Regions from separate parts of the Streptomyces cinereospinus genome, predicted to be linked through region 2. Evidence: riboswitches for the same ligand, from Rfam matches in the RefSeq annotation. Region 2 holds a riboswitch; each other region holds the start of a gene.
What was found. Region 2 has a riboswitch for cyclic di-AMP ahead of ACFF45_RS06105 (C40 family peptidase). Riboswitches for the same ligand answer to the same signal wherever they lie in the genome.
Positions count from the first base shown of each region.

Region 1: it holds a riboswitch for cyclic di-AMP, as region 2 does, so the genes downstream of both, ACFF45_RS02110 (C40 family peptidase) here and ACFF45_RS06105 (C40 family peptidase) in region 2, are expected to answer to the same signal.
Region 3: it holds a riboswitch for cyclic di-AMP, as region 2 does, so the genes downstream of both, ACFF45_RS17615 (M23 family metallopeptidase) here and ACFF45_RS06105 (C40 family peptidase) in region 2, are expected to answer to the same signal.

Region 1 covers NZ_JBHMCY010000003.1:59,775-62,030, reverse strand. The annotation lists gene ACFF45_RS02110 (C40 family peptidase) at 1-953, opposite strand, end outside; cyclic di-AMP (ydaO/yuaA leader) riboswitch at 962-1,131, opposite strand; gene pcrA (DNA helicase PcrA) at 1,787-2,256, shown strand, end outside.
Region 2 covers NZ_JBHMCY010000008.1:30,928-33,183, forward strand. The annotation lists gene ACFF45_RS06105 (C40 family peptidase) at 521-994, opposite strand; cyclic di-AMP (ydaO/yuaA leader) riboswitch at 998-1,184, opposite strand; gene ACFF45_RS06110 (ABC transporter permease) at 1,888-2,256, opposite strand, start outside.
Region 3 covers NZ_JBHMCY010000031.1:15,813-18,068, forward strand. The annotation lists gene ACFF45_RS17615 (M23 family metallopeptidase) at 1-983, opposite strand, end outside; cyclic di-AMP (ydaO/yuaA leader) riboswitch at 996-1,174, opposite strand; gene ACFF45_RS17620 (PP2C family protein-serine/threonine phosphatase) at 1,366-2,256, opposite strand, start outside.

The DNA.
Region 1 (2,256 bases), on a different contig from region 2:
TTCCACGCGGCCTGGGTGAGGCCGGAGCAGTCGTAGGAGTCGGGGCCGGTGGCGCCCCAGACGTACGGCTTGCCGATCTGGGCGCGGGCGAAGGCGAGCGCCTTCTCCGCCTTGGTGCCGTACGCGGAGTCCGGCACCGACGTCCCGGAACCGGACGGGTCGCCGGTCGCGGTCGAGGAACCGCCGCCCGCCGACTCCTGCACCTGCTCCTGCTCCTGTCGCGCCGCCTCCAGGCGCCGCTGCTCCGCCGCCTGCTGCCGGGCGAGCTCGGCGGCCCTGCGCTCGGCCTCCTCCTGCTTCTCCTTCTCGATCGCCGCGAGGCGGGCCTTCTCCTCGGCGGTCAGCCGCGACAGCAGTTCCCGCGCGTCGGCGAGCTTCTGCTGGACCGTGGCCTTGGCCGTCCGCAGGTCGCTCTGCGACTCGGTGAGCGTCGTCAGGCTCTCGGTGGCCTCCTGGCGCTTCTTCATCGTCGCGGACTGCTCGGTGAAGTACTCGTCGACCGCGTCCTTCTGGCGGCTGGTCAGCCGGCCCATCAGCTGCGTCCGGTCGAGGTAGTCCTGCGGCGAGTCGGCGAGCAGGAAGGTGGCGGTCTCGGGGAGGGACCCGCCGGTGCGGTACTGGGCGGCGGCGTACGTCCCCAGTTCCTCGCGCGCGTCGTTCAGCCGCTGCGCGCGCTGGGCGACGTCGTCCAGGAGGGTGTCGACGCGCTTGCGCTGCTTCGCGGTCCGTTCTTTGGCCGCGTTGTACTTCTCGGTGGCCGACTCCGCCTGGCGGTAGAGGTCGTCGACCTTCTTCTCGACCTCTTCGAGACTCGGGTTGTCGTCGGCCGAGGGGGCGGCGTTGGCGGTCTGGGAGAGCAGGGCCACGGACGTGAGGGCGGCGGTGGCGAGTGCGGGGGTCCGTATACCTGCTGCGCGCGCGCCGGCGGGGCGCGACTTGCGGTGCGACGCCAAAGGAGGCGACTCCTTCCATCTGCCGCCTACCGGGTTAGCTGTCGGGTTCGGGCGGGTGGTTCGGAAGGGTTGCCCTACGGTCCGCTCCCGGGGAGGGAGGCGGGCCGATTCACCCCAGATTCGGTTGGGTCCCCGGCTCCGGCTGCCTGGGGCGCACCGGACTCGGCGGAGGCCGCGCGGCCCGGCGACGTTCGCCGGTGGGGGTCGTGCGGCCTGACCGGAACGGTAGCCAACTCGTGTGGCCCGTGTGAAGGTTGGTGGGTGATATGCCCGATACATTTTCGTGACCTTTAGTCAGTCGTTACGGCTCGCGTGAGATCGTGTTCGGACGGTGAGCGTGCGCGGCCGGCGGCCGCGGCGGCGGCCGGGCGGTGCCCGCCTCGTGGTGTGGGCAGGGGTCTGCGTCGCGTGCGTGGCCGGTGGGGGCCGTGGGCTGCGTCGCGGTGTGCGGCCGGGGTCTGCCGGGTGATGCGTGGCCGGGTCCGTCGTGCGGTGCGTGGCCGGGTCTGTCGTGCGGTGGGTGGTCGGAGCGGGCCTCACGTGCAAGGTCGGACCGGGCCTCACGTGCGTGACCGCAGGCCTCACGTGCGTGGCCGGGGCACATCTCGCGCGCGAGGCCGGCTTCTGTCTGTGCCGGTACGGTCGCCGGCCTTACGTCCGTGGCCGTCCGGCCTCGGCGCCGCGGCGGGATCGCCCGCCTCGCCGCGGTGGGGCCCACCGCCTCGCCGCGGCAAGATCGTCGGTCTTCCCCGCACGATCGTCCGCTGTTCCGGTCCGGGATGTTTCCGGGGCGGCCGCGGGCTGTCGGTGGGGCACCCTAGACTCGGAGAGCGATGAGCAGCCTCTTTGACGACAGCTTCCTGGCGGACCTCCAGGCCCCGCGGGCCCACGAGGAGCCCCCGCCGCCCGAGGACGAGCACGCTCCGGAGCCGATCCCGGACGATCTGTTCGGCGGGAAGTTCGACGACGTGCCCCCGGACCGGGACGCCTACTACCGCGACGGCGCCCCGCGCCCCGCCGTGGACGCCGCCGCGCTCCTGGAGGGGCTGAACGACAACCAGCGCGCCGCCGTCGTCCACTCCGGCTCCCCCCTGCTCATCGTGGCCGGTGCCGGCTCCGGCAAGACCCGCGTCCTCACCCACCGCATCGCCCACCTCCTCGGCGAGCGCGGGGTGCACCCGGGGCAGATCCTCGCGATCACCTTCACCAACAAGGCCGCGGGCGAGATGAAGGAGCGCGTGGAGCAGCTCGTCGGCCCGCGCGCGAACGCGATGTGGGTGATGACCTTCCACAGCGCGTGCGT
Region 2 (2,256 bases):
GGGCCCCGCGCGTCCCCGAGAGGGGCGGGAGGGCCCGCACGGCCGGGGCGGGGGCGCGGGGAACGACCCCTGGGCGCGTCGCGCCGCCTCAGCGGCCCCCGGGGTCGGCCGAGGCTGCCGGGCACGGTCGTCGTGGGCGCCGAGCGGAGCGCGGAAGCCGTCCACGGCTGGGGCCGTGGCGCGGGGGCCGATGGACGCCCGGCTGCCCGTGCGGGGGGCTCCGGCAGCCGTCCCGCCCGAACGGCGGACTCGGGGCGCCACAACCGCTGGGCGCCGCCGGCCGGGTGCGCGGCCCGACGTGGGCGCGAGCGCTCCGGGTGTGTGGCCCGGCGCGGCCGCGAGCGCCGAGTGTGTGGGCCCGGCGCGGGTGTCGGTGCCGAGTGCGTCGGCCGGCGCGGACGGGGTCGCCGGCTGCGCGGGCCTGCCGGTGCGCGCCGGCCATCCCCGGCGGGACAGCCGGGCGCGGCGACCGGCGGGGCGGTGGCGGCCCTTCGTGAGGGCCGCCACCGCCCTCCGAGGGTTACTTGACCCGGCCGTACCAGACGCTCTTCGTCCAGATCTTCTGCAGCCGCACGACGTCCCCGGTCTTCGGGGCGTGCCAGATCCTCCCCTTCCCGGCGTAGATCCCCACGTGGTACACGTTCGACCCCGAGTGGAAGAACACGAGGTCGCCGGCCTTGCGGCTCCCGGCGGAGATGTGGCGGGTCTTGTTGTACTGCTGGGCGGCGGTACGGGGCAGCTTCTTGCCCGCCTTCTTGTACGAGTACAGCGTCAGCCCGGAGCAGTCGAACCGGCGGGGCCCGGTGCCGCCCCACTTGTACGGGGAGCCCTTCTTCGAGGCGGCGACCTGGAGCGCCTTCGTCGCCGGCGTGGCGGCCGCGGCCTCCGGGACGAGGCCCGGAGCCACCACGGAGCCGCCCACTGCGGCGAGGGTGAGGGCCGAGGCCGTACCGGCCCGGGCCATGAGCGACGGGACACGATTGAGCGCGGTCATGCGCAACCCTTCGTCAGCCGCCTGTGAAGGATGACCTGTCGGATTCGGGCTGGCGAAGTTGCCCGGCCGCGTTGCCGCGGCTTCACCCCAAGGGACGCTCGGACGTCGTGCTCCGGCGACCCGTCGTGCCTGGGTCCTCCACTCCTGCCGATCCACTCCTGTCGACCGGTCATCCAGGCGGCGGCAGGACTCGGCGTCCGCCCGGACCGCCCCGCCGCGGTGGCGGGGGCTTGTCGTCAGTCAGGGATCTTGACTCACCGAAGTCCTAAAATCCCAACGCAACCGGGGATTTGTGGTGTTACTCACCACTCGCCCGTTCGGGTGGACAGCCGGACGTTCGAAGGGGTGTCAAGAGTGCCACGCCACCCCGGACCAGCACTGGAAGGCCTCATTCCGCCTCGAAGCAGCTCGCGTTGCGCAACCGCAAGGGCCCCGGAAAAGGAGGTGAGGATCCTTCGGACGGCGGTAGCCCTTTTGGTCCGTTTCGGCTGCGCCCCGGGCGTTCCGTCGCGCCGGCCCGCGGCCGGGGCGGACGGCGGAGGAGCGGGCCGTGCCGCAACTGTCGGAGCGCGGTGCGGCGGTGGCACGCGCCGTGCGGCGCTCACCGTCCGGCACGCGCAGCGCCCGCGCGAGGTCCGGGTGCGGCGTGCGGTCCCGGCCCGCTGGTGCGTCGGCGCGAGCGCGTCGGGCGGTCCGCCCGCTCGTGCACCAGCGGCCGGGTGGCGCTCGGCCCACGCTACGTGGTCCCGTCGTACGCCGGGTCGATACGTCCGAACAGGCCCGTCAGGGCCGGGTGACGGCCGGCCGGCCGAGCCTTCGGGCGGGTGCGCTCGCGCCCGGATCGCGGTTCCCGTCCCCGTGGGGACGGCGGCCGGCCCTCGCGCGGACGGCGGTCAGCCCGCCGGCGCGGGCTCCCGGCCGGCGCCGGGCTTCCGCTGCCCCGCGCGGGACTTCAGCGCGCTGCCCAGCAGCACCGCCCCCAGCCCCACCGCGGCCCACCACGTCAGCGTCAGCGCCGGTTCCAGCGCCGCCGCGCCGTCGAAGTACGACACCGACCGCAGCAGCGTCGTCCCCGCGCCCGGCGGCAGCCACTGGCCGATCGCCCCGGCCGGCTCGGGCAGCATCTCCGGCGCCGACCCGGCCCCCGAGAAGGGGTTGCCGAGCAGCATCAGCACGGCCGCGGCGAGCCCGACCCCGGCCCGGCCGAGGAGCGCGCCCAGGCCGGCGACCGCGCTGCTCACCGCCAGCGTGGACAGTCCGAG
Region 3 (2,256 bases), on a different contig from region 2:
ACCTCCAGGTGCAGGTGCGCCCCGGTCACGTTGCCCGTCGAGCCGACGCGGCCGATCACCTCACCGGTGGTCACCTGCTGACCGACGCTGACGCCGATCGACGACTGGTGCGCGTACCAGATCTCGGTGCCGTCGTCGAGGGTGAGCACGGTCTTGTAGCCGTACGAGCCGTTCCAGCCGGCCTCGGTGATGGTGCCGCTGTGCACGGCCTTGATGGGTGTGCCGGCCGGCGCGGCGAAGTCGAGGCCCGTGTGGTAGCCGGACGACCACAGCGCACCGGCCTGGCCGAAGGTGGAGGTGAGGGTGTACGAGGAGGTCGGCAGCGCGTACAGCCTGGCCAGCGCGGCGAGGCGCTCGGCCTCGGCCTTCTGGCGGGCCTCCTCCTCGGCCTTCGCCTTGGCGGCGGCGGCCTTCTCCTCGGCCTCCTTCTCCGCCTTGGCCGCGGCATCGGCGGCGGCCTTCTCGGCGGCGGCCAGGGCGTCCGCGGCGGCCTTGCTCTCGACCTGCTCCTGCTGCTGCTCGGCCTGCGCCATGATGCGGGCGCGCAGGGCCTCACCGGCGTCGGTGGTGCCTTCCGCGGTGTCCGCGTCGGTGGTGCCGAGGCTGCTGAGCGGGGTGCCGGCGGCCTCGGTGGTCTCGGAGCCGGTGTCGTCGTCGGTTATCAGCGCGCCGACGGAGGGCAGGTCCGGCATGGAGATCGAAACCGGCGGCTTGCCGCTGTTCGCGCTGGCCATGCCGCCCGCGCCGACCGCGGCGATGACGCCGACGCCGAGGACGGTGGAACTGCGGGCGAGCCCGCCGCCGCGCTGCTTGCTGACGCGGTGCCGGCCGCGTACGGGACGGACGGTCTCCGCGGTGGGGTTCCACTCCTCCCACGGGCCCTCGTCGGCGCGCGGTGCGCCGTAGACGAACGTGTCGGTGCTGTCGTCGGTGCGCTGGCCCGGCACGAACGGGGCAGGGGGGACAGGCCGGTTGGACGCCACGTGGGCGTACTCCTTTCCTTCCTTCTCGCCTACCGGGTTAGCTGACGGGTTCGGAGCAGGAAGGTCTCCTACGCGCGTAATCAAGCCGTACTGGTACGGCGGCATACGCCCGATTCACCCCAAGGTGGTGGTTCCCCGGTTCCCTTGTGCGGCCGGTGAGGGCCCCGCGCGGGATTCGGCGCGTGCGCACGGAGCCGCCTCTGGTGACGGCTGGGACGACCGCGCTGCGTTATCGGACGTTAATAGAACCGGGGCCTGATTTCCAAGCCGTTCCACTTGATCATTAACGAATCCCGCCCGGACGTACAGGCCATGCACGGCGAAAACCGGGCGAGTTGACCGGCATTCAGTACCGTTCCCGTATCTGACTGTGTGTCAGTTGTTATGCGGAGGGCGTTTGTTCGCTCACACCCGGTGACGGGCGCCGGACGGCGAGCAGGGCCATGTCGTCGGTGGCCCCGCCCCCGCTGTGCCGGCGCACGTCGTCGGCCACCACGCACAGCAGTTCGCCCGGCCCGCCGAAGGTGCGGCCGGCCAGCCGGGCCGCCGGGTCGTAGAAGACGCCCTGCGCGTTGCGGGCCTCGGACAGGCCGTCGGTGTAGAGCAGCAGCGTCGCCCCGCCCGGGAAGCGGGACTCCTCCGCGCGGTCCGGCCAGACGCCCAGCTCGCCCATGCCGAGCGGCAGCGCCGGGTCGCGCGCGGACAGCGGGCTCACGGTGCCGTCGGCGTACAGCATCAGGGGCGGCGGATGGCCCCGGTTGAGGATCCGCACCACCCCGTCGCCGTGCGGGATCTCGGCGAGTACGGCGGTGGTGAAGCCCTCGACGGCGTCGATCCCGTCCCGCCGCGTGCCCTCGCGCGCCAGCGCCCGCTCCAGCCGCTGCGCCACCGTCTCCAGCGTCGCCTCGTGCTCGGCGGCCTCCCGGAACGCCCCGATGACCACCGCGACCGCCGCCACCGCCCCCATGCCCTTGCCGCGCACGTCCCCGACCACCAGCCGGATGCCGTACGGGCTGTCCTGGACCGCGTACAGATCACCGCCGATGAAGGCGTCCGCCTGCGCGGCCTCGTACCGCGCGGCGATCTCGAATCCGCCGATCCGTTCCGTCGGTTCCGGCAGCACCGCGAGCTGGGCGGCCTCGGCGATCTCCCGGGCCGAGTCGAGGAGGGCGTTGCTGCGCCGCACGAGCGCGTTGATGAGCACGGCGAGGACGGCCACCGTCGCCACGGTGACCAGCTCGGTGAGCGACTCGACGTGCAGCAGGGTGCCGGC